DNA from 4 places in the Streptomyces fractus genome. Region 1 is predicted to be linked to each of the others. Evidence: riboswitches for the same ligand, from Rfam matches in the RefSeq annotation. Region 1 holds a riboswitch; each other region holds the start of a gene.
The links. Region 1 has a riboswitch for cyclic di-AMP ahead of ACP4E5_RS26585 (transglycosylase family protein). Riboswitches for the same ligand answer to the same signal wherever they lie in the genome.
Positions count from the first base shown of each region.

Region 2: another riboswitch for cyclic di-AMP. It lies ahead of ACP4E5_RS14170 (M23 family metallopeptidase); the one in region 1 lies ahead of ACP4E5_RS26585 (transglycosylase family protein).
Region 3: another riboswitch for cyclic di-AMP. It lies ahead of ACP4E5_RS10135 (M23 family metallopeptidase); the one in region 1 lies ahead of ACP4E5_RS26585 (transglycosylase family protein).
Region 4: another riboswitch for cyclic di-AMP. It lies ahead of ACP4E5_RS22260 (M23 family metallopeptidase); the one in region 1 lies ahead of ACP4E5_RS26585 (transglycosylase family protein).

Region 1 covers NZ_JBMYHI010000002.1:5,420,147-5,424,854, reverse strand. The annotation lists gene ACP4E5_RS26600 (DUF501 domain-containing protein) at 1-137, opposite strand, end outside; gene ACP4E5_RS26595 (FtsB family cell division protein) at 164-655, opposite strand; gene eno (phosphopyruvate hydratase) at 762-2,042, opposite strand; gene ACP4E5_RS26585 (transglycosylase family protein) at 2,333-3,055, opposite strand; cyclic di-AMP (ydaO/yuaA leader) riboswitch at 3,060-3,217, opposite strand; gene ACP4E5_RS26580 (transglycosylase family protein) at 3,398-4,426, opposite strand; gene ACP4E5_RS26575 (cytochrome P450 family protein) at 4,570-4,708, opposite strand, start outside.
Region 2 covers NZ_JBMYHI010000002.1:2,740,521-2,745,228, forward strand. The annotation lists gene ACP4E5_RS14155 (bifunctional acetate--CoA ligase family protein/GNAT family N-acetyltransferase) at 1-447, opposite strand, end outside; gene ACP4E5_RS14160 (HPr family phosphocarrier protein) at 636-917, shown strand; gene ACP4E5_RS14165 (GntR family transcriptional regulator) at 1,142-1,828, opposite strand; gene ACP4E5_RS14170 (M23 family metallopeptidase) at 2,052-2,852, opposite strand; cyclic di-AMP (ydaO/yuaA leader) riboswitch at 2,865-3,028, opposite strand; gene ACP4E5_RS14175 (M16 family metallopeptidase) at 3,269-4,636, opposite strand; gene ACP4E5_RS14180 (M16 family metallopeptidase) at 4,654-4,708, opposite strand, start outside.
Region 3 covers NZ_JBMYHI010000002.1:1,786,544-1,791,251, reverse strand. The annotation lists gene ACP4E5_RS10140 (tyrosine-protein phosphatase) at 1-599, opposite strand, end outside; cyclic di-AMP (ydaO/yuaA leader) riboswitch at 987-1,153, shown strand; gene ACP4E5_RS10135 (M23 family metallopeptidase) at 1,157-1,957, shown strand; gene ACP4E5_RS10130 (SGNH/GDSL hydrolase family protein) at 2,176-2,958, shown strand; gene ACP4E5_RS10125 (TetR/AcrR family transcriptional regulator) at 3,001-3,639, opposite strand; gene ACP4E5_RS10120 (APC family permease) at 3,853-4,708, shown strand, end outside.
Region 4 covers NZ_JBMYHI010000002.1:4,483,669-4,488,376, forward strand. The annotation lists gene ACP4E5_RS22250 (PrsW family intramembrane metalloprotease) at 1-1,153, shown strand, start outside; gene ACP4E5_RS22255 (aldo/keto reductase) at 1,147-2,103, opposite strand; gene ACP4E5_RS22260 (M23 family metallopeptidase) at 2,230-3,282, opposite strand; cyclic di-AMP (ydaO/yuaA leader) riboswitch at 3,294-3,441, opposite strand; gene ACP4E5_RS22265 (PP2C family protein-serine/threonine phosphatase) at 3,685-4,708, opposite strand, start outside.

The sequences.
Region 1 (4,708 bases):
ACGTCCGGGTTGCCGCAGGGGCAGCGGTGCGCGATGGCGCGCAGGCCGCGCGGCGGGCGCCCCAGCTGCTCCTTGAACGCCTGGATGTCGGCGTCCGTGGGCGCGGTGGGCTCGGTCTGCGGCGGGGGGGTTTCCATCGCTCGGGTGTTTCCTTCAGTGTTCGTCAGTTGTCCGCCTGGTCGGCCTTGTCGACACCGTCCCAGACGTTGGAGTACCAGGGGCGGTCCTCCGCGCCCTGCTCGGCGCGCTCGGCGGCCGCGGTGCGCTCGCTCGGCACCACGTAGCCGGTCTCGCCCGGCATCACCATGTGCAGCCGCTCGCGGATGCGCTGCTCGGCGAACGAGTCGTCCTGCCAGCGGGCCTTCTGGTCGCGCAGCCGGTCGACCCGCTGCTTCGCCTCCTGCTGCTGGCGCTGCAGGTCCTCGATCTCGCCGCGCTGGGAGACGTACTGCCTTATCGGGTACGCGAGCGCGACCACGAGGGTGCACAGGACGAGGGCCAGCAGGGCCGCGCGGCCCGTGAGACGGGAGCGGCGGGCCTGCCGCTTGCTCTGCGAGCGGTAGACGCGCTCGGCGGTCTGCTCGCCCAGGACGCGCAGGCGGGTGGCCGTCGAGAAGCGCTCTCCGGAGTCCCTGTCCCGTACCTTTCCGGGCATCGCCTGCTCCCGCCTCCCCGCTCACGTACGTACGTCCCCGCACACGGTACGGGACCGAGTGCGGGGACGTACGTATCTACCGCGTCAGGCGGCGCTCGGTGAGCGCTCAGCCCTTGAAGCGCGGGAAGGCCGAGCGACCGGCGTAGACCGCCGCGTCGTCCAGGATCTCCTCGATGCGCAGCAGCTGGTTGTACTTGGCGACGCGCTCGGAGCGGGCCGGGGCGCCGGTCTTGATCTGGCCGCAGTTGGTGGCGACGGCCAGGTCGGCGATGGTGACGTCCTCGGTCTCGCCGGAGCGGTGGGACATCATGCACTTGAACCCGTTGCGCTGGGCCAGCTCGACGGCGTCGAGCGTCTCGGTCAGCGAACCGATCTGGTTCACCTTCACGAGCAGGGCGTTCGCCGAGTTCTCCTCGATGCCGCGGGCCAGGCGCTCCGGGTTGGTGACGAAGAGGTCGTCGCCGACGAGCTGGACCTTGTCGCCCAGCTTCTCGGTGATGACGTTCCAGCCGGCCCAGTCGTCCTCGTACAGCGGGTCCTCGATGGAGACGAGCGGGTACGCGGAGACGAGCTCCTCGTAGTACTCCGTCATCTCGGCGGCGGAGCGCTCCTTGCCCTCGAAGGCGTACTTGCCGTCCTTGTAGAACTCGGAGGCGGCGACGTCGAGCGCGAGGGCGATCTGCTGGCCGGGAACGTAGCCGGCCTCCTTGATGGCCTCGAGGATCAGGTCGAGGGCCTCACGGTTCGAGCCCAGGTTCGGGGCGAAGCCGCCCTCGTCGCCCAGGCCGGTGGCCAGGCCCTTGCTCTTCAGGACCTTCTTCAGCGTGTGGTAGACCTCGGCGCCCCAGCGCAGGGCCTCGGAGAAGGACTCCGCGCCGATCGGGGCGATCATGAACTCCTGGATGTCGACGTTGGAGTCCGCGTGGGACCCGCCGTTCAGGATGTTCATCATCGGCACCGGGAGAAGGTGCGCGTTCGGGCCGCCGAGGTAGCGGAAGAGCGGCAGGTCGGACGCCTCGGAAGCGGCGTGCGCGACGGCGAGCGAGACGCCGAGGATGGCGTTGGCGCCGAGCGAGCCCTTGTTGTCGGTGGCGTCCAGGTCGAACATCGCCTGGTCGATCAGGCGCTGCTCGGTGGCGTCGTAGCCGACGAGCTCCGGGCCGATCTGCTCGATGACGGCGAGGACGGCCTTCTCGACACCCTTGCCGAGGTAACGGTTGGGGTCACCGTCACGGAGTTCGATGGCCTCGAAGGCACCGGTGGAGGCACCCGACGGGACGGCGGCACGGCCGGTGCTCCCGTCGTCGAGGCCGACCTCGACCTCGACCGTGGGGTTGCCTCGGGAGTCCAGGATTTCCCGGGCTACGACGACGTCGATGGACGGCACGAGCATCTCCTTCTGGGATGTGACGCAGGCTATGCGGGCAGCTGCTTGGATACGTGGTCCCGCACCCCTGAGCGTAACCGGCTCGCGGGCATCGGCCATCCGAACGCCCGTCTCGTGGACAACGCCCTGAGCGAAATGTTCCTTAACGGAACAAAAACAGCGACCTCCGTCCCGGCCGTGCCGGGAGGGAGGTCGCCGAAAAGTGAGCGGCCCGTGGGGACGGGGTGCGGCGGGGCTCGGCGTCCGCCGATGCCGAGCCCGTACCTGGCGGTCCTGGTGGACCGGACGGCTTAGCTGAGGTGCAGCTGCTGACCCGGGTAGATCAGGTTCGCGTCCTTGACGATGTCCTTGTTCTTCTCGAACACCTGCTGCCAGGTGGTGCCGTGCGCCTCGGCGATCTTGCTGAGGGTGTCGCCGGACTTCACCTTGTACTCGCCGTCACCCTTGGCGACCTTGTTGCCGGTCGGGGTGGTGACGGTGTCCTTCTTCGGAGCCTGCTGCTTGGGGGCCTGCTGCTTCGGGGCCTCCTGCTGCGGCTGCTGGCGCTGCTCGGAGCGGTTGGCACGCTGCTGGGTGTCCTGCTGCGTGCTCTTGTCCTGCTGCTGCGAGGACGAGTCGGCGGTGGAGCCGCTGTCGTTCGGGGCGGAGGAAAGGCCCGAGCCGCAGTTCGGCCAGGCGCCCTTGCCCTGGGCGGCGAGGACCTTCTCGCCGACGGCTATCTGCTGGGCCTTGGAGGCCTGGTCCGCGGTGGACGCGTACTGCGAGCCGCCGTAGGCGGACCACGTGGAGGACGAGAACTGGAGGCCGCCGTAGAAACCGTTGCCGGTGTTCGTGGACCAGTTGCCACCGGACTCGCACTGCGCGACCTGGTCCCACTCGGACGTGGTCGCGGCGGAGGCGGAGGTGGCGCCCATCAGCGGCACGGCGACGGCGGCAGCGGCGACACCGCCGAGCGTGGCGACGCGGATGGCCTTGGACGGGCGGCGGTGCTTGTTCTTGCCGGAAAACAGCATGGAGATGTCTCCTCACCGACGCCTGCGAGGTGAGCTGTCGGGTTCGGGCCAGTGAGTGCCCGGCAGACGCATCCTTGTGCGCTGCTTAACCCCAAGCCCGTCCGGTCTCCCGGAAGGGCGCTTACCTGGGTCCCCCGCTCCTGCCTACGGCGCTTACGCGTCGACTGTTCCCGTACGGACGTTGGCAGGATTCGGCGTGACGTCCATCGGGGCCCGCTGAAGCGAGCGGTCACGAACGTAAGCGGTCGATCCGTCCGATTTCAAAGTCGATCAGGGGCTTTGAGACCCATGTCTCACTCGCTCTACATCGGACAAAGCCCCTTCAACCGGCCCGAATCCCCGCTACCTTTTGTCCGTTCCGTCCCCAAGATCCAGGCTCTGACCAGGAAGGATGAGGTCTGGGTCGGTACCGACCGTCTCCTTGTTCCGCTCGTAGAGCGCGTCCCATCCGCCGTGCACGTCCTGGGTCTTCGCGATGTCCCAGAGGTTGTCGCCGGCGTGGACCTTGTACGTGTCTTCCGCGTCGCGCTTGTCGTCGCGCGAAGCGTGACGTCCCTCTCCCGTACGGGAGTCGGAACGGTCGTCGTCGGCGCGGCCCCCGCGGTGGCGGCCCGACGTGTCGGTGTCCGGGGCCTCGCCGGAGGGGGAGGCGGACGGTGAGGCGGACGGTGAGGCGGCTTCGTCAGAAGGCGCGTGGGACTTGTCACTTGAGGGGCTCGGGTCGTCCTCACCCTTGTTACCGGAGGTATCGCCCGACTCGTCCGCCGAGGGGCCGTCCGACGCGTCGGCGGCCGCGGATCCATCGTGACCCTTGTCTCCCGAATCCGCCTCGTCGGTGCCCTTGTCGGCACCGTCGTCCGACTTGTCGTCGGCATCGGTGCTGGGCGAGTTGGACGGCTCGGGCGACTCGGCCGACTCGGACGACCCATCCGACTCGGTCGACCCGGACGGCTGGGGTGACGCGGACACGCCCGGATCGACGTCCGCCGAGTCGTCGTCCTTGGTGAGGTCCGCCGTGAGCGAGCACATCGGCCAGGCACTCACACCCTTGTCGTCGAGGACCTTCTCGGCGACGGCTATCTGCTGCGAGCGGCTGGCCTGGTCGGCACGCGGGGCGTACTGGAGCCCCCCGTACTGCTCCCATCTCTCCTGCGTGAACTGGAGTCCGCCGTAGTAGCCGTTACCGGCGTCCAGGCTCCACTGCCCACCGCTCTCGCACTCGGCGAGCTTGTCCCACGCCTGCGTGGTCGCGGCACTCGCGCCGCTCGCGGCGAACAGCGGGATCGCGATGGCGCTGCCGGCGACTCCGGCTGCGACGACGAGAGCAGGGGCCTGACGGGGGCGACGGTGACGACCGTTCCCGGAGAGCATGCGTTTGCCTTTCGCGAGACTGATGCTGCTACGCGCGACGGTTGGTGCAAGTGGTGCGGGTTGTGCATGTGTCGCGATGATCCGTGAACGTAGCGGCACTCGAACGCCTGTCACAAGTCGATGCAGCGTAGATCACGTGAAAGTCACATTATTGACGGACCGTCAGTTCCGGCGGGGTTCTGACGCGGGGTGAACTCCACCGGGAGCGTGCGCAGTCCACGCATGATGAGCCCGCCACGCCACCGCAAATCGGCAGGTTCCGCCGCAAGTCGCAGGTCCGGG
Region 2 (4,708 bases), 2.7 Mb from region 1:
GGCGGCGAACCGGCGGATGCCGCGCTCACGGGCGACGGCCGCGATGTGCTCGAGGAGGGCGGAGGCGACGCCGCGGCCCTGGTGGGCGTCCTGCACGAGGAACGCGACCTCCGCCTCGTCGGCGGGCGCGGTCGCCGCCATGCCCTGCGCGTTGATCCGGTCGTAGCGCACCGTGGCGATGAACTCGCCGCCCACCGTGACGGCGAGACCGACCCGGTCCACGTAGTCGTGATGGGTGAAGCGGTGCACATCCTTGGCGGACAGGCGGGGGTAGGGCGCGAAGAAGCGGTAGTACTTCGACTCGTCCGAGACCTGCTCGTAGAAGCTGGTCAGGTGCTCGGCGTCGGCGGTGGTGATGGGCCTGATCCGTGCGGTGCCGCCGTCGCGCAGCACCACGTCGGCCTCCCAGTGGGCGGGGTACGCATGCCGGTCCGACGGGGTCTCCATGCCGCAAGGGTAGGGCCGGGCACCGACAGACGACGGTCGGTCGTACGGGTCGCGGCCCGTGCGTACGGGAGGCACCCTATGGAGGACCGAAGGGCCGTACCGGTGAGGACCTGGGTCCGCGTCACGCACGCCTGCCGGTATGGAACACTGGTCTAGACAACCGTGAGACACCTGAAGGGCAGCATCACATGGCTGAGCGCCGCGTCAACGTCGGCTGGGCCGAGGGCCTCCACGCCCGCCCCGCTTCCATCTTCGTCCGCGCTGCCACGGCGTCCGGCGTTCCCGTGACGATCGCCAAGGCCGATGGCAACCCCGTCAACGCCGCCTCCATGCTGGCCGTGCTCGGCCTGGGCGCGCAGGGCGGCGAGGAGATCGTGCTGGCCTCCGACGCCGAGGGCGCGGACGCCGCGCTCGACCGTCTGGCGAAGCTGGTCGCCGAGGGGCTCGAGGAGCTTCCCGAAACCGTCTGACACAAAGACGGTCCGACACAAAGACCAAAAGCAGTACGGCTGAGCCGCGCGTCCCCTTCGGGGCGCGCGGCTTTTTCGTTCGCTATTGCGTCACGAATTGGGCGACAGGAAAGACCACAGGGAAGACGGCAGGGACGGCAACAGGAAATAGGCAGCGGGAATTGATCCGCACCCGGTTCCACCCATTCATCGAATAGTGCACTTCTTTGTATACGGCGCTGTTGTTAAACCTGGCGCCCCACTGTGTTGACTGCATGTTGCGAAGTCCTCACACGCTCGCCGGCGCGGGGAACGCGCAGCCTGTGGGCGGCCGTCGCGCGCTCCGCGTGCAGGGTGGCCAGGGCGCGGGCACGCTCCGCGTCACCCCGCGCCACGGCGTCGACGATGGCGCCGTGCTCGGCCCAGGACTCGGCCGGCCGGGCCGGGCTCTCCACGGCGTACATCCAGGCGATCTTGTGGCGGAGCTGAGTGAGCAGGGTGATCAGGCCGGGGCTGCCGGAGGCCTGGGCGAGCGTCTCGTGGAACCAGCTGCCGAGGGAGCGCAGATCCTCGCTCTGACCTCGCCGGGAGCGCTCCTGCCCCAGCCTGACCAGGCCGCGAAGGACCTTGAGGTGGGCCTCGGTGCGGCGCTGCGCGGCGCGGTGGGCGCCCATGGGTTCGAGCAGCATGCGGATCTCCAGGAGGTCGGCCGCCTCCCGCTCGGTGGGTTCGGCCACGCACGCGCCCGCGTGCCTGCGCGTGACGACGAACCCCTCCGCCTCCAGGGTGCGCAGCGCCTCACGGACGGGCACGCGAGAGACGCCGTAGCGACGCGCGAGGAGTTCCTCGGTGAGTCTGGCGCCGCGCTCGTAGACGCCGGCGACGATGTCGTCGCGGATCGCTGTGCATACCGACTGCGCGGGAATGCGCATGACTCGACCTCCGCCTCAATGCCCGCGATACGCGGCCGATTGACGCCCGGTCAAGCGCGAATGACACGCGGCCGGAACGTTTACCCGGAGACTCTATTCCACCGGAGTTGAATTTCCGACGAGGGGACGGAATCCGGGGATATTTTTTGGACAGTGCAGACCCGCGCACGCGAAAGCCCCGGCTCGGGGAGCCGGGGCTTTCGGGGAAGGTGTGACTGGTGGGTCAGACGTTCACACCGTGCTGGCGCAGGTACGCGACGGGGTCGATGTCCGAGCCGTAGTCGGGGGTGGTGCGGGCCTCGAAGTGGAGGTGCGGGCCCGTCACGTTGCCAGTGGCTCCGGAGAGGCCGATCTGCTGGCCGGGGGTGACGTCCTGGCCGACCGAGACGCCGATCGAGGACATGTGACCGTACTGGGTGTACGTACCGTCCTTCATCTTGATCACGACGTTGTTGCCGTACGCGCCGCCCCAGCCGGCCTCGACGACGGTGCCCATGCCGACCGCGTGCACCGAGGTGCCGCTGGAGGCGTGGAAGTCGATGCCGGTGTGGCTGCCGGAGGACCACAGTCCACTGCCGGCCTTGTAGGCGGTGGAGACGTACGAGCCGGAGATCGGCGACACGAAGCTGTTCAGGCGCTTGCGCTCCGCCTCGCGGGCGGCGCGCTTCTTGGCCTCGCGCTCCTTCTCGGCCTTCTCGGCGGCCCGCTTCTTGGCCTCCGCCTCGGCCTTGCGCTTGGCCTCCTCGGCCTTCTTCTTGGCCTCCGCCTCGGCCTTCGCCTTGGCGGCGGCCTTGTGCTGCGCGGTGGCCTGCGCGTCGATCTGCTCGGCGAGGGAGTCGCCGATGGCGACGGCCTGCGTGAGGCCGTCGTGCGGGACCGTCGCGGTGTCGGCGGCGAGGGCGGGGGCGGCGAGGCCACCCACCACGCCCGTCGTGGTGATCGCGGCGACGCCCGCGACCTGAGCGGTGGTACGCGTCAGGCGGCTGGGACGGCGGTGCTTCCCGGTGGCACGGGTGAACCCCATGAAGTGGCTGGTCCTTTCCTTCCTTCTCGCCTACCGGGTTAGCTGACGGGTTCGGAGCAGGAAGGTCTCCTACAGGCCCCCTCCCCTGATGGGAAGAGCGCCCGATTCACCCCAGGGACTTCGGTGGGTCCCCGGCTCCCCTGGCTCACACCATGGGGACTCGGCGATGACTGTCCGGTGTCGCGGGCGCGACGTACGTCTGGCGGACAGCCGGAGGGAACGCTAAGCGGGGCGTCTTTGAATCAACAAACAGAACCCGGCTTTTGTAGTGCACGCCACAGGGCAGACAGGCAACCTCTACGCCAATTCGGACATTTGCGAACGTGTGGCGATTGAAGGTGATCGTGACGGACGCCACGAAGCCCCGGCCGCCGATGCCGGCGCCGGGGCTTCGTGGCGTGCCTGGGGAGCCGAACTCAGCCCGCGACGACCGTGACTTCGCCGATGCCGAGCGCCTTGACCGGCTCCTCGATCTGCGCGGCGTCACCCACCAGGATCGTCACCAGACGGTCCGCCGGGAACGCGCTCACAACAGCGGCCGTGGCCTCCACGGTGCCCGTGGCGGCCAGTTGCCGGTACACCTGCGCCTGGAAGTCGTCCGGCAGGTGCTGCTCGACCTGGTCGGCCAGGGTGCTCGCGACGGCCGCTGCGGTCTCGAACTTCAGCGGGGCCACGCCCACCAAGTTCTGTACGGCGGTGTCCCGTTCGGCATCCGTGAGCCCCTCGGCCGCCAGCGTGCGCAGGACCTTCCACAGGTCGTCGAGCGCGGGCCCGGTGTTCGGAGTGTCCACCGAGCCGCTGATGGCGAGCATCGCGGCGCCGCTGCCGTCGGGCGCGGAGCGCAGCACCTGGGCGAAGGACCGCACGCCGTAGGTGTAGCCCTTCTCCTCGCGCAGGACGCGGTCCAGGCGCGACGTGAGGGTGCCGCCCAGGCAGTACGTGCCGAGGACCTGCGCGGCCCACACACGGTCGTGCTTGTCCGGTCCGACCCGGCCCATCAGCAACTGCGTCTGCACGGCGCCCGGCCGGTCCACGATGACCACGCGGCCGGTGTCGTCGGCGACGACCGGCGGCACGGGGCGCGGCTCCGTGGTGTCACCGGTCCAGGCGCCGAGCGTGTCGGCGAGGAGGGCGTCCAGGTCGATGCCCGTCAGGTCGCCCACGACGACGGCCGTGGCGGTGGCGGGGCGTACGTGCCGGTCGTAGAAGGCGCGCACGGCCGCCGCGTCGATGGCGGAGACGGTCTCCTCGGTGCCCTGGCGCGGGCGCGACACGCGCGCGTCGGCCGGGAAGAGCTGCTTGGAGAGCTCCTTGGCGGCCCGCCGGGCCGGGTTGGCGCTCTCGTGCGGGATCTCGTCCAGGCGGTTGCGGACGAGGCGCTCGATCTCGCTGTCGTCGAAGGCGGGGGCGCGCAGGGCGTCCGCCAGGAGGGCGAGGCCCTTGGAGAGGCGGGAGGCCGGCACTTCGAGGGAGGCACGGACGCCCGGGTGGTCGGCGTGCGCGTCCATCGTGGCGCCGCAGCGCTCCAGCTCGGCGGCGAACTCCTCGGCGGAGTGCTTGTCGGTGCCCTCGTTGAAGGCCCGCGCCATGATCGTGGCGACGCCGTCGAGGCCCTTGGGTTCCGCGTCCAGGGGCGCGTCCAGGTGCACCTCCACGGCGATGACCTGCTGACCGGGCCGGTGGCAGCGCAGCACCGTCAGGCCGTTGGGGAGCGCGCCGCGCTCCGGGGCGGGGAACGCCCAGGGCTTGGGCTCGCCCGCCTGCGGCCGGGGGTGGAAGTCCATGTTCGCGAGCTGCTCGGTCACTGGCCCGCCTCCTCGGTGATCTCGGCGGTCTCGGCGTTCTCTGCGGACTCG
Region 3 (4,708 bases), 3.6 Mb from region 1:
CGGCGCACGTTGTAGCGGCGGTGCTTCTCGTTCGACTTGAGGTAGTCGGCCTCGATGGCCTCGCGCTCCACGCCCACCGCGAGCAGCGTCACGGCGATCGAGAGGCCCGCGCGGTCCTTGCCCGCCGCGCAGTGCATCAGCGCGGGCAGGCTGTCCTCGGCGAGGGAGTGCAGCACGCGGCTGTGCTCGGCGGTGCGCTCCTTGATCATGGTGCGGTAGGACTCGACGAGCCGGTTCGCCGCGCGGCCCTCGGAGAGGATCTGACGCAGCTGGTCGATGTTGCCGTCGCGGACCATGGTCCAGAATTCGGCGCCGTCGGCCGGGTCGTTGAGCGGCAGGTTCAGATTGCGCACGCCGGGCAGTTCGACGTCTGCGCCCTCCAGCTTCTGGTCCGCGGAGTTACGGAAGTCGAAGACCGTATGCAGACCGAGGGAGGAGAGGAAGGTCGCGTCCTCGGCCGTGGCGTGGGCGAGGTGACCGCTGCGGAACAGTACGCCCTGGCGCACGCGCCGGCCGTCCACGGTGGGCAGGCCGCCCACGTCTCGGAAGTTGCGCACTCCGGTCAGCTCGGGCTCGGTGGACGGTGCGTGCTGCGTCACAGGGGCTCCTCCCAATCGGTGCACCGGCGTTGGGTCGCCGGTGGGCGCGCTCCTGACGATACGACATCGGTTCCACAGGCAACCATCTGTCCGATTCGCCCTGTTCTGTAGCAACTGTGCATGGATCGAAGGGGCTTGTGGGCGTGTGCGTGACCGGCTTCATGTTCGTGACGCTGTGTGGCGGGCGGCCCGGATTGGCCGCCCAGTAATCCCCGAAGGTATGGCGTTGGTAAAGCGGGGAATGTCGACGGAGGGTTACGCAGGGATGCCTCAGAAACCCAAGGAATTGCCCCCGCAAGCGAATTCGGGGTTTGTCGCCGCCATTGCCGTTCGCCTACGGTCACCAATCAATCCGGTCGGAACGCCTAGTCCTGCCGCCGCCCGGGTTCCTTTCGACTACCCGTCACGGCAGGAGCGGGGGACCCACACGCAGTGCGCCGCGCAGGGATTTCCCCAAGCGGCTAGGGGTGAAGCCGTGCCCGTTCCCCGGGCGCGGCCGGGCATCTCCAGCCCGAACCCGACAGCTCACCTCGTAGGCGACGGAGAGGAAATTCAGCATGCCCGCAAAGGGAAAGCACCGCCTTTCGACCTCCCAGCGCATCGCCCGTGTCGCCGCCGTCGCCTCCGCCGGTGGAGCCGCGCTCGCGCTGCCGCTCATGGGCGCTACCGGCGCGCAGGCCGCGACGTCCGACGGCACCGCCGACGCCACGACGTACACCGTCAAGGCCGGTGACACGCTCTCGAAGATCGCCAAGGCGCACGACGTCGACGGCGGCTGGAAGAAGCTCTACGAGGACAACAAGGACGCCGTCGGCTCGAACGCGGACCACCTCAAGATCGGCGTCAAGCTCGACCTCGGCGGCGCGGCCGGCAGCGACAGCAGCTCCGGTTCTGGTTCCGGTTCCGAGGGTGCAGCCACCGCCACGCAGGCGAGCGCCAAGACCACCGCCTCCGGCGGCTACGTCGCGCCCGTCGACGGCGCCAAGGGCACCGGTTACGGCAACTCCGGCTCCATGTGGTCCAGCGGCAGCCACACCGGCGCCGACTTCTCGGTACCGACCGGCACCTCCGTGAAGTCGATCGCCGACGGCACCGTCGTCTCGACCGGCTCGGGCGGCGCATATGGCAACGAGGTCGTCATCGAGCACGCCGACGGCCACTACTCCCAGTACGGCCACCTGTCCTCGATCGGCGTCGCGCAGGGCGACACCGTGACGGCCGGCCAGGAGATCGCCAAGTCCGGCGCGACGGGCAATGTCACCGGACCGCACCTGCACTTCGAGGTCCGCACGACCGCGGACTACGGCTCGGACATCGACCCGATCGCGTACCTGAGCGAGCACGGTGTGAACGCCTGAGACGTCCCGTAGCGGTCGAGGCCGCTCGCTCCCTTCGGCGCCTGGGGTCGTTCCCCGGGCGCCGAATCGCGTTCGTGCGCTTATTCCCCAGGTGGCGAGTGGGTTATCTCACCACCCGTCAACCCCTGGCTACGGTCGCGTAGGTCACACCCGAGGGTGAAAGATGTGTGGTCGTGGCAAACGAATCGAGAGCACTCAGGGACTCACTCAACGGCACGATCCGGTCCTACGCGGCCGTGGGCGACAGCTTCACCGAAGGAGTCGGCGACCCCGGTCCCGACGGAAAGTTCGCGGGCTGGGCCGACCGGCTCGCCGTCCTCCTGGACGACCGGGTGCCCGAGGACACCTTCAAGTACGCGAACCTCGCCGTGCGCGGCAAGCTCCTCGACCAGATCGTCGCGGACCAGATCCCGAAGGCGGTCGAGCTCGCCCCCGACCTGGTGACCCTGGTCGCCGGCGGCAACGACATCATCCGCCCCGGCACCGACCCGGACGACGTGGCCGAACGGTTCGAGAAGGCCGTCCTCAAGCTCACCGACGCGGCGGGCACCGTCATGGTGGCCACCGGCTTCGACACCCGTGACGTGGCCGTGCTCAAGCACCTGCGCGGCAAGATCGCCACGTACAACATGCATGTGCGGGCGATCGCCGACCGTCACGGCTGCCTGATGCTCGACCTGTGGTCCCTGAAGTCCATCCAGGACCGCAGGGCCTGGGACGACGACCGCCTCCACCTGTCGCCCGAGGGGCACACGCGCGTGGCGCTGCGCGCCGCCCAGGCGCTCGGCGTCGAGGTGCCGGCCGACCCCGAGCAGGCGTGGCCGCTGCTGCCGCCGCGCGGCACGTTCGAGGTGCGGCGCGACGACATCCACTGGGCGCGCGAGTTCCTGGTGCCGTGGATCGGGCGCAGGCTTCGCGGCGAGTCCTCCGGCGACCGGGTGCAGGCCAAGGGCTTCGTCGACCCGCACGCGGTGAAGGCGCACCTGGAGGCGGCGTCCTGACGCGTTGAACCTCGGCGGAGCGGTGGCGCTGACGGCCTCCCGTCAGCGCCCCGCCGCGGTCAACTCCGCGCGCTCGAGCCCCAGTTCGCGGGCGAGCGCCTCATCCACCCACTCCTGCATGCGGGCCCGCGACACCGCGGCCGCCCTGGCGCGCCCGTCGTCGTACGCGGTCATCTGCACGGCGAGCCCGTCGAGCAGTGCCGTGAGCCGCAGCGCCGCCGCCATCGGCTCGGGGCAGCCGAACTCGCCCGCCGCCACGCCCTCGGCGATCACCTCCGCGAGCGCCGCCTTCCACTGCCGGTCGAGGTCCCGCGTGACCTCCCGCAGCGCGGGCTCGCGCAGCGCCGCCGCCCAGCCCTCGATCCACAGCCGCCACCCCTTGGCCTGACCCGTCGGCGCGTACCAGCGCACCGCGGCGCGCAGCCGCTTCAGGGCCGTCGTGCGGCGGCCGAGCAGCTTGCGCAGATGGGCCAGGTCACTCTCGGCGGCGTGCGCGAACGCGGCCGCGACGAGCTTCTCCTTCGTCGAGAAGTGGTACAGCACCAGCGCGTTGCTCACGCCGAGCGCCGACGCCACGTCGGCGATGCGCACGGCGGCCACCCCGCGCGCCTCGATCTGCTCGATGGCGGCCCCCAGCAGCTCTTCGCGCCGCTCGGCCACGCTCAACCGGACTCTGGTCACGCCGCAAGCCTAGTTGTTCCCGGGGCTCGACTCGTTCACGCGCAGGACTCTTGACGCCTCGCCGTCGGACAGGTCACAGTCACGTCACGTTCCACTACTGACTGGCCGTTCAGTCAATAAGTCGGTCGGTCGGGGGTAAGCGCGGCCTGGGCAGGCCCCAACGCCGTCCATGTCGTTCGTGAAGTCTTCGTGCTGTTCTCGCCAGGAGCAATCGTGACCCAAGCGCCATCCCTCTCGCCGACCCCGCCCGCCGGGGACGAGCCCGACCTCTCCGAAGGCTGGGGCGAGCAGCGCTCACGGCTGCGCAAGGACCTGCGCCGGCTGGACGTGCTGTTCTTTCTCATCTGCACGCTCGTCGGCCTGGACACCATCGGCTCCGTCGCCGCACAGGGCCCGCAGGGCCTCACCTGGATGGTCATCCTGGCCGTCCTCTTCTTCCTCCCCTACGGGCTGCTCGTCGCCGAACTCGGCTCCGCCTTCCCCGTGCAGGGCGGCCCGTACGTGTGGACGCGCCTGGCCTTCGGCCGGCTCGTCGCGGGCGTCAACCAGCTCCTGTACTGGATCTCCAACCCGGTCTGGGTGGGCGGCAGCCTGTGCATCATCGCGCTGACCACCTGGGAGGAGTTCTTCACGCCGCTGCCCGGCGTGTGGAAGTACGTCGCCGGGTTCGTGTTCATCTGGGGCGGCGCGCTCGCCGTGGTGCAGTCCGTGCGCATCGGCAAGTGGGTGCCCATCGCGGGCGCCGTCGCGCGCGTGGTGCTGCTCGGCTTCTTCCTCGTGTCCGTCGTCGTGTACGCCGCCGAACACGGCGTGCACGCCCTGCCCGCGGGCGAGTTCACTCCTACGTATGCCGGATTCGTGGCGCTCGTCCCGGTGCTCATCTTCAACTACGTGGGCTTCGAACTGCCCAGCTCCGCCGCCGAGGAGATGAAGAACCCGCGCCGCGACATCCCCCTGTCGATCCTGCGCTCCGGCCTCGCCGCCGTGCTCCTCTACGGAGGGCCCATCCTCGGCATCCTGTTCGTTCTGCCCAGCCAGGAGATCGGCAGCCTGGGCGGCTTCATCGACG
Region 4 (4,708 bases), 940 kb from region 1:
CCGCGAGCAGACCGGCACGGAGGGTTTCCTGGTCGGGCTCGGGCTGGCCGTGCTGCCCGTCCCCCTCCTCATATCCGCGTTCCGCTGGCTGGACCGCGTACAGCCAGGACCCTGGCGGAATCTGATCTTCTCCTTCGCCTGGGGGGCGTGCGCGGCGGCGCTGATAGCGATCGTCGCCAACAGCTTCGCGACCCGCTGGATAGAGACCGCGACCGCCGACCCGTCCAGCGCCGACACGCTCGGCGCCACCGTCATAGCCCCGATCGTCGAGGAGTCCGCGAAGGCGGCGGCCGTGCTGCTCGTCTTCCTGTTCCGCAGACGGGACTTCACCGGAATCGTCGACGGCGTCGTCATCGCCGGGGTCACCGCCACCGGCTTCGCGTTCACCGAGAACATCCTCTATCTCGGCAACGCCTTCGGCACCGACCAGATGTCCGGCACCGGTCCCGGCCTGACCTCGGTCACCGCCGCCACCTTCTTCGTGCGCGTCGTGATGTCCCCGTTCGCGCACCCGCTGTTCACCGTGCTGACCGGCATCGGCTTCGGCATCGCCGCCGCCATGGCGCCGGGCCGCGGGCGGCTGTGCCGGATGCTGCTCCCGCTCGCCGGGCTGCTCGCCGCGATGGGCATGCACGCGTTCTGGAACGGCTCGTCATCGTTCGGCGAGTACGGCTTCTTCGCGGTGTACGCCGCGTTCATGGTGCCGGTGTTCGGCATCCTCACCTGGCTCACGGTGTACGTACGCCAGCGCGAGCTGCGCACCGTCCGCCAGGAGCTGCCCGCCTACGTCGCCGCGGGCTGGCTCGCCCCGCCCGAGCCGTTCGCGCTCGCCTCGCTCAAGGCACGGCGCCTGGCCCGCGACTTCGCGACGCACTACGGCGGTCGAGCGGCCGCGACGGCGGTCGCCGAGTACGAGGACTGCGCGACGTCCCTCGCGCTGCTGCGCCACCGCGGCCGCAGGGGTAAGGCCGGCGCGGACTTCGTCGTACGGGAGCGGGAACTCCTTGAGGCGCTGTGGGCGCGGCGCCACTACGCGCGCCCGGCGCTCGCGTACGGCTCCCAGATCGCGGCGCCGATGTGGCTGCCCCCGGTGTACGCGAGCCCGCTTCCGCAGGGCCCCGCGTACACCTACGACAACCCGTACCGCTACTGAGACGCCGCCGTGAGCCGGTCGAGCTCCGCCCGCGTCAGCTCCACGTCCGCCACCGCGAGCAGCGCCGGGAGCTGTTCGACGGTCCGCGCGGACGCGATCGGCGCCGTAACCGTGGGCTGCGCGGCGAGCCAGGCGAGGGCGACCGTGGCGATCTCGGCGTCGTGCGCCTGCGCGATCTCGTCGAGGGCGGTCAGGACCCGCTGCCCGCGCTCCGTCTCCAGGTACGCGCCGGCCTTCGCGGCGCGGGCGCTGTCGACGCGCTGCCCCGGCCGGTACTTGCCGGTCAGGAAGCCGGAGGCGAGCGCGTAGTACGGCACGGCCCCGATGCCCGCGCGGGCGGCGACGTCCTGCAGCTCACCCTCGTACGCGTCGCGCTCGACGAGGTTGTAGTGCGGCTGGAGCGCGACGTAGCGGGCGAGGCCCTCGCGGTCGGAGAAGTCCAGGGAGTCCTGGAGGCGCCGCGCGGAGATGTTGGAAGCGGCGATGTGGCGTACCTTGCCCGCCTTCACCAGTTCGTCGAGGGCGCCGATGATCTCCTCGACCGGCACCTCGGGCTTGTCGTAGTGCGTGTAGTACAGGTCGATGTGGTCGGTGCCCAGGCGCTTCAGGGAGGCGTCGGCCGCGGCCTTGATGTTGGCCGCGGACAGGCCCTGGAACTCGGGGTGCTGGCTGCCCTTGGTGGCGATGACGACGTCGTCGCGGCGGCCGCGCGAGGCCAGCCACTTGCCGATGACGGTCTCCGACTCACCGCCCTGGTTGCCGTCCACCCACGCCGAGTACACGTCGGCGGTGTCGATGAAGTTGCCGCCCGCGGCGACGTACGCGTCGAGCACCTCGAAGGACGTGGCTTCGTCGGCGGTCCAGCCGAACACGTTGCCCCCCAGGGACAGCGGGAAGACCTCGAGGTCGGAGCTGCCGAGCTTGCGCAGAGATCGAGTGGAGGAAGTCATGCCGTTACTCAACACCCGTACGGAATACGGTGTTCCACGATCACCCCGCCGGATACCCAAAGGGTGTGCAAAACCGGCGGCCCTGGCGTCGGGGGGTGAGCGCCAGGACCGCCGGGGTTCGGCGACTCAGGGGGTGAGGCCCTTGCCGCGCAGCCATGGCGCCGGGTCGACGCCGGTGGACTGCCCGTCTGGGTGGACCTCCAGGTGGAGGTGCGGCCCGGTCACATTGCCCGTGGCGCCCACGCGGCCGATGACGTCGCCGGTGGAGACCTTCTGGCCCGCGCTGACGTTGAGCGAGGACTGGTGGCAGAACCACAGCTCCGTGCCGTCGTCGAGGGTGAGCACCGTGCGGTAGCCGTACGCGCCCGCCCAGCCGGCCTCCGTGACCGTGCCGGAGTGGATGGCGCGGATCGGCGTGCCCGTGGGGGCGGCGAAGTCGAGGCCCGTGTGGTACCCGGAGGACCACATGGAGCCGGGCTGACCGAAGGTGCCGGTGATCGTGTACGAGGCGACCGGGAGCTTGAAGCTGGCGGCCAGCTTGGCGAGGCGCTCGGCCTCGGCCTTGCGGCGGGCCTCCGCCTCGGCCTTCTTCTTCTCGGCGGCGGCCTTGGCATCGGCCTCGTCCCGCTTGGCGGCGGCCTCGGCTGCCGCCTGCTTCGCGGCCGCCTCCTCCGCCGCCTGCTTCGCCGAGGCGTCGGCCGCGTCCTGCTGCGTCTCGGCCTGCTGCATGATGCGGGCCCGCAGCGCCTCGCCGGCGCCGGTCTGCCCGTCGGCGGCATCGGCCTGGGTGACACCGGCGCCGCTCAGCGGGGAGGCCGTGGCGTCGGAGTCGGAACCGGAGTCCGAACCGTGGGATATGAGCGAGCCCACGCCCGGCAGCGACTTGGCCTCGGGCAGCGAGTCCTTGACCGCGGACAGGTCGGGCATGGAGATGTGGACCGGCGGCTTGCCGCCCTGTGCGGTGGCGATGCCGCCCGCACCGACGGCGGCGACCACGCCGACGCCGAGAACAGTGGAGCTACGAGCGAAACCACCGCGGCGGCGGGCCACGCGATGCTTGCCGCGAAGGGGAGCGACGGACTCCTCGGTGGGATTCCACTCCTCCCAGGACTCCTGCTCGACGCCGAAGTCGTCATCGGGGCCGTAGAAGAAGTCGGGGGCAGGCCGGTTCGACGCCACGGGGGCGCTCTCCTTTCCTTCCTTCTCGCCTACCGGGTTAGCTGACGGGTTCGGAGCAGGAAGGTCTCCTACGGGCGCCTCCCGAGACAGGAAGAGCGTCCGATTCACCCCAAGTTGATGGTTCCCCGGTTCCCTTGCGGGATTAAGCGTGTGCGCACGGAGCCGTCTCTTGTGACGGCTGGGACGACCGCGCTGCGTTATCGAACGTTAATAGACAGCAGACAGTAATTCCAAGCGCTTCCCACTGATCGTTCACGACTCTGGCCAGGACTTATCGGGTCATGAAGGGGCGGAACCGGGCGAGTTGATCGCGGCTCGCAAACATCCCAGCAACTGATGGTGCGTCAATTGTTATGCGGAGCGACGCCGTTCGGCTACCTCTGGTAACAATGATCAAGGAACTCAGCCGCGTCGCACGGCGAGCAGCGCCATGTCGTCCTTCGTCCCGTCGCCGGTGTGCGCGCGCACCTCCGCGGCGAGGGACGCGAGGAGTTCCTCGGGCCCGGGGAAGAGGCGCCCGGAGAGCCGGGCCGCCGGATCGTAGAAGCGGCCGCTCGGATCGCGCGCCTCGGAGAGCCCGTCGGTGTAGAGCAGCAGCGTGGCCGCGGACGGGAACGCCGCCTCGACGGCACGGTCGGGCCAGCTGCCGAGTTCGCTCATCCCGAGCGGCAGCGCCGCCTGGCACGGTTCGAGTGCGCGTACGGTGCCGTCGCCGAGCAGCAGCAGCGGGCTGGGGTGGCCGCGGTTGAGGACGCGGACGAGCTCGACGCCGTGCGGGATCTCGGCGAGCACCGCGGTGGTGAAGCCCTCGAAGTCGTCGATGCCGCTGCGCCGGGTGCCCTCGCGGGCCAGGGCCCGCTCCAGGCGCTGGGCGACCGCCTCCAGGGAGCCCTCCTGCTCGGCGGCCTCCCGGAACGCGCCGATGACGACGGCGACCGCGGCGACCGCGCCCATCCCCTTGCCGCGCACGTCACCGACGATGATCCGGATGCCGTGCGGGGTGTCCTGGACCGCGTAGAGATCGCCGCCGATGAACGCGTCGGCCTGCGCCGCCTCGTAGCGCGCCGCGATCACGAAGCCGCCGAGCCGCCGGGCCGGCTCGGGCAGCACCGCCAGCTGCGCGGCCTGCGCGATCTCACGGGCGGAGGCCAGCTGTTCGTGACTTCGGCACACGATCCTGTTGAGCAGACAGGCCAGGAGGCAGACCGTGGCCACGGTGACTATCTCGGTGACGAACACGGAGTCAAGGTGCTCCGTGAAGCGCAGGTGCACGGCGACGATCGCACCGATCGACACCGCGCCGACCAGGATCGTCGCGCCGAGCGAGAAGAACGGGGCGGCCACCAGCGGCGCCGCGCTGAACAAGGGGGCGCCGGGGAAGCCGCTGGGGGTGGCGTACTCGTAGGCCGCGCCGCCGAGGACCAGC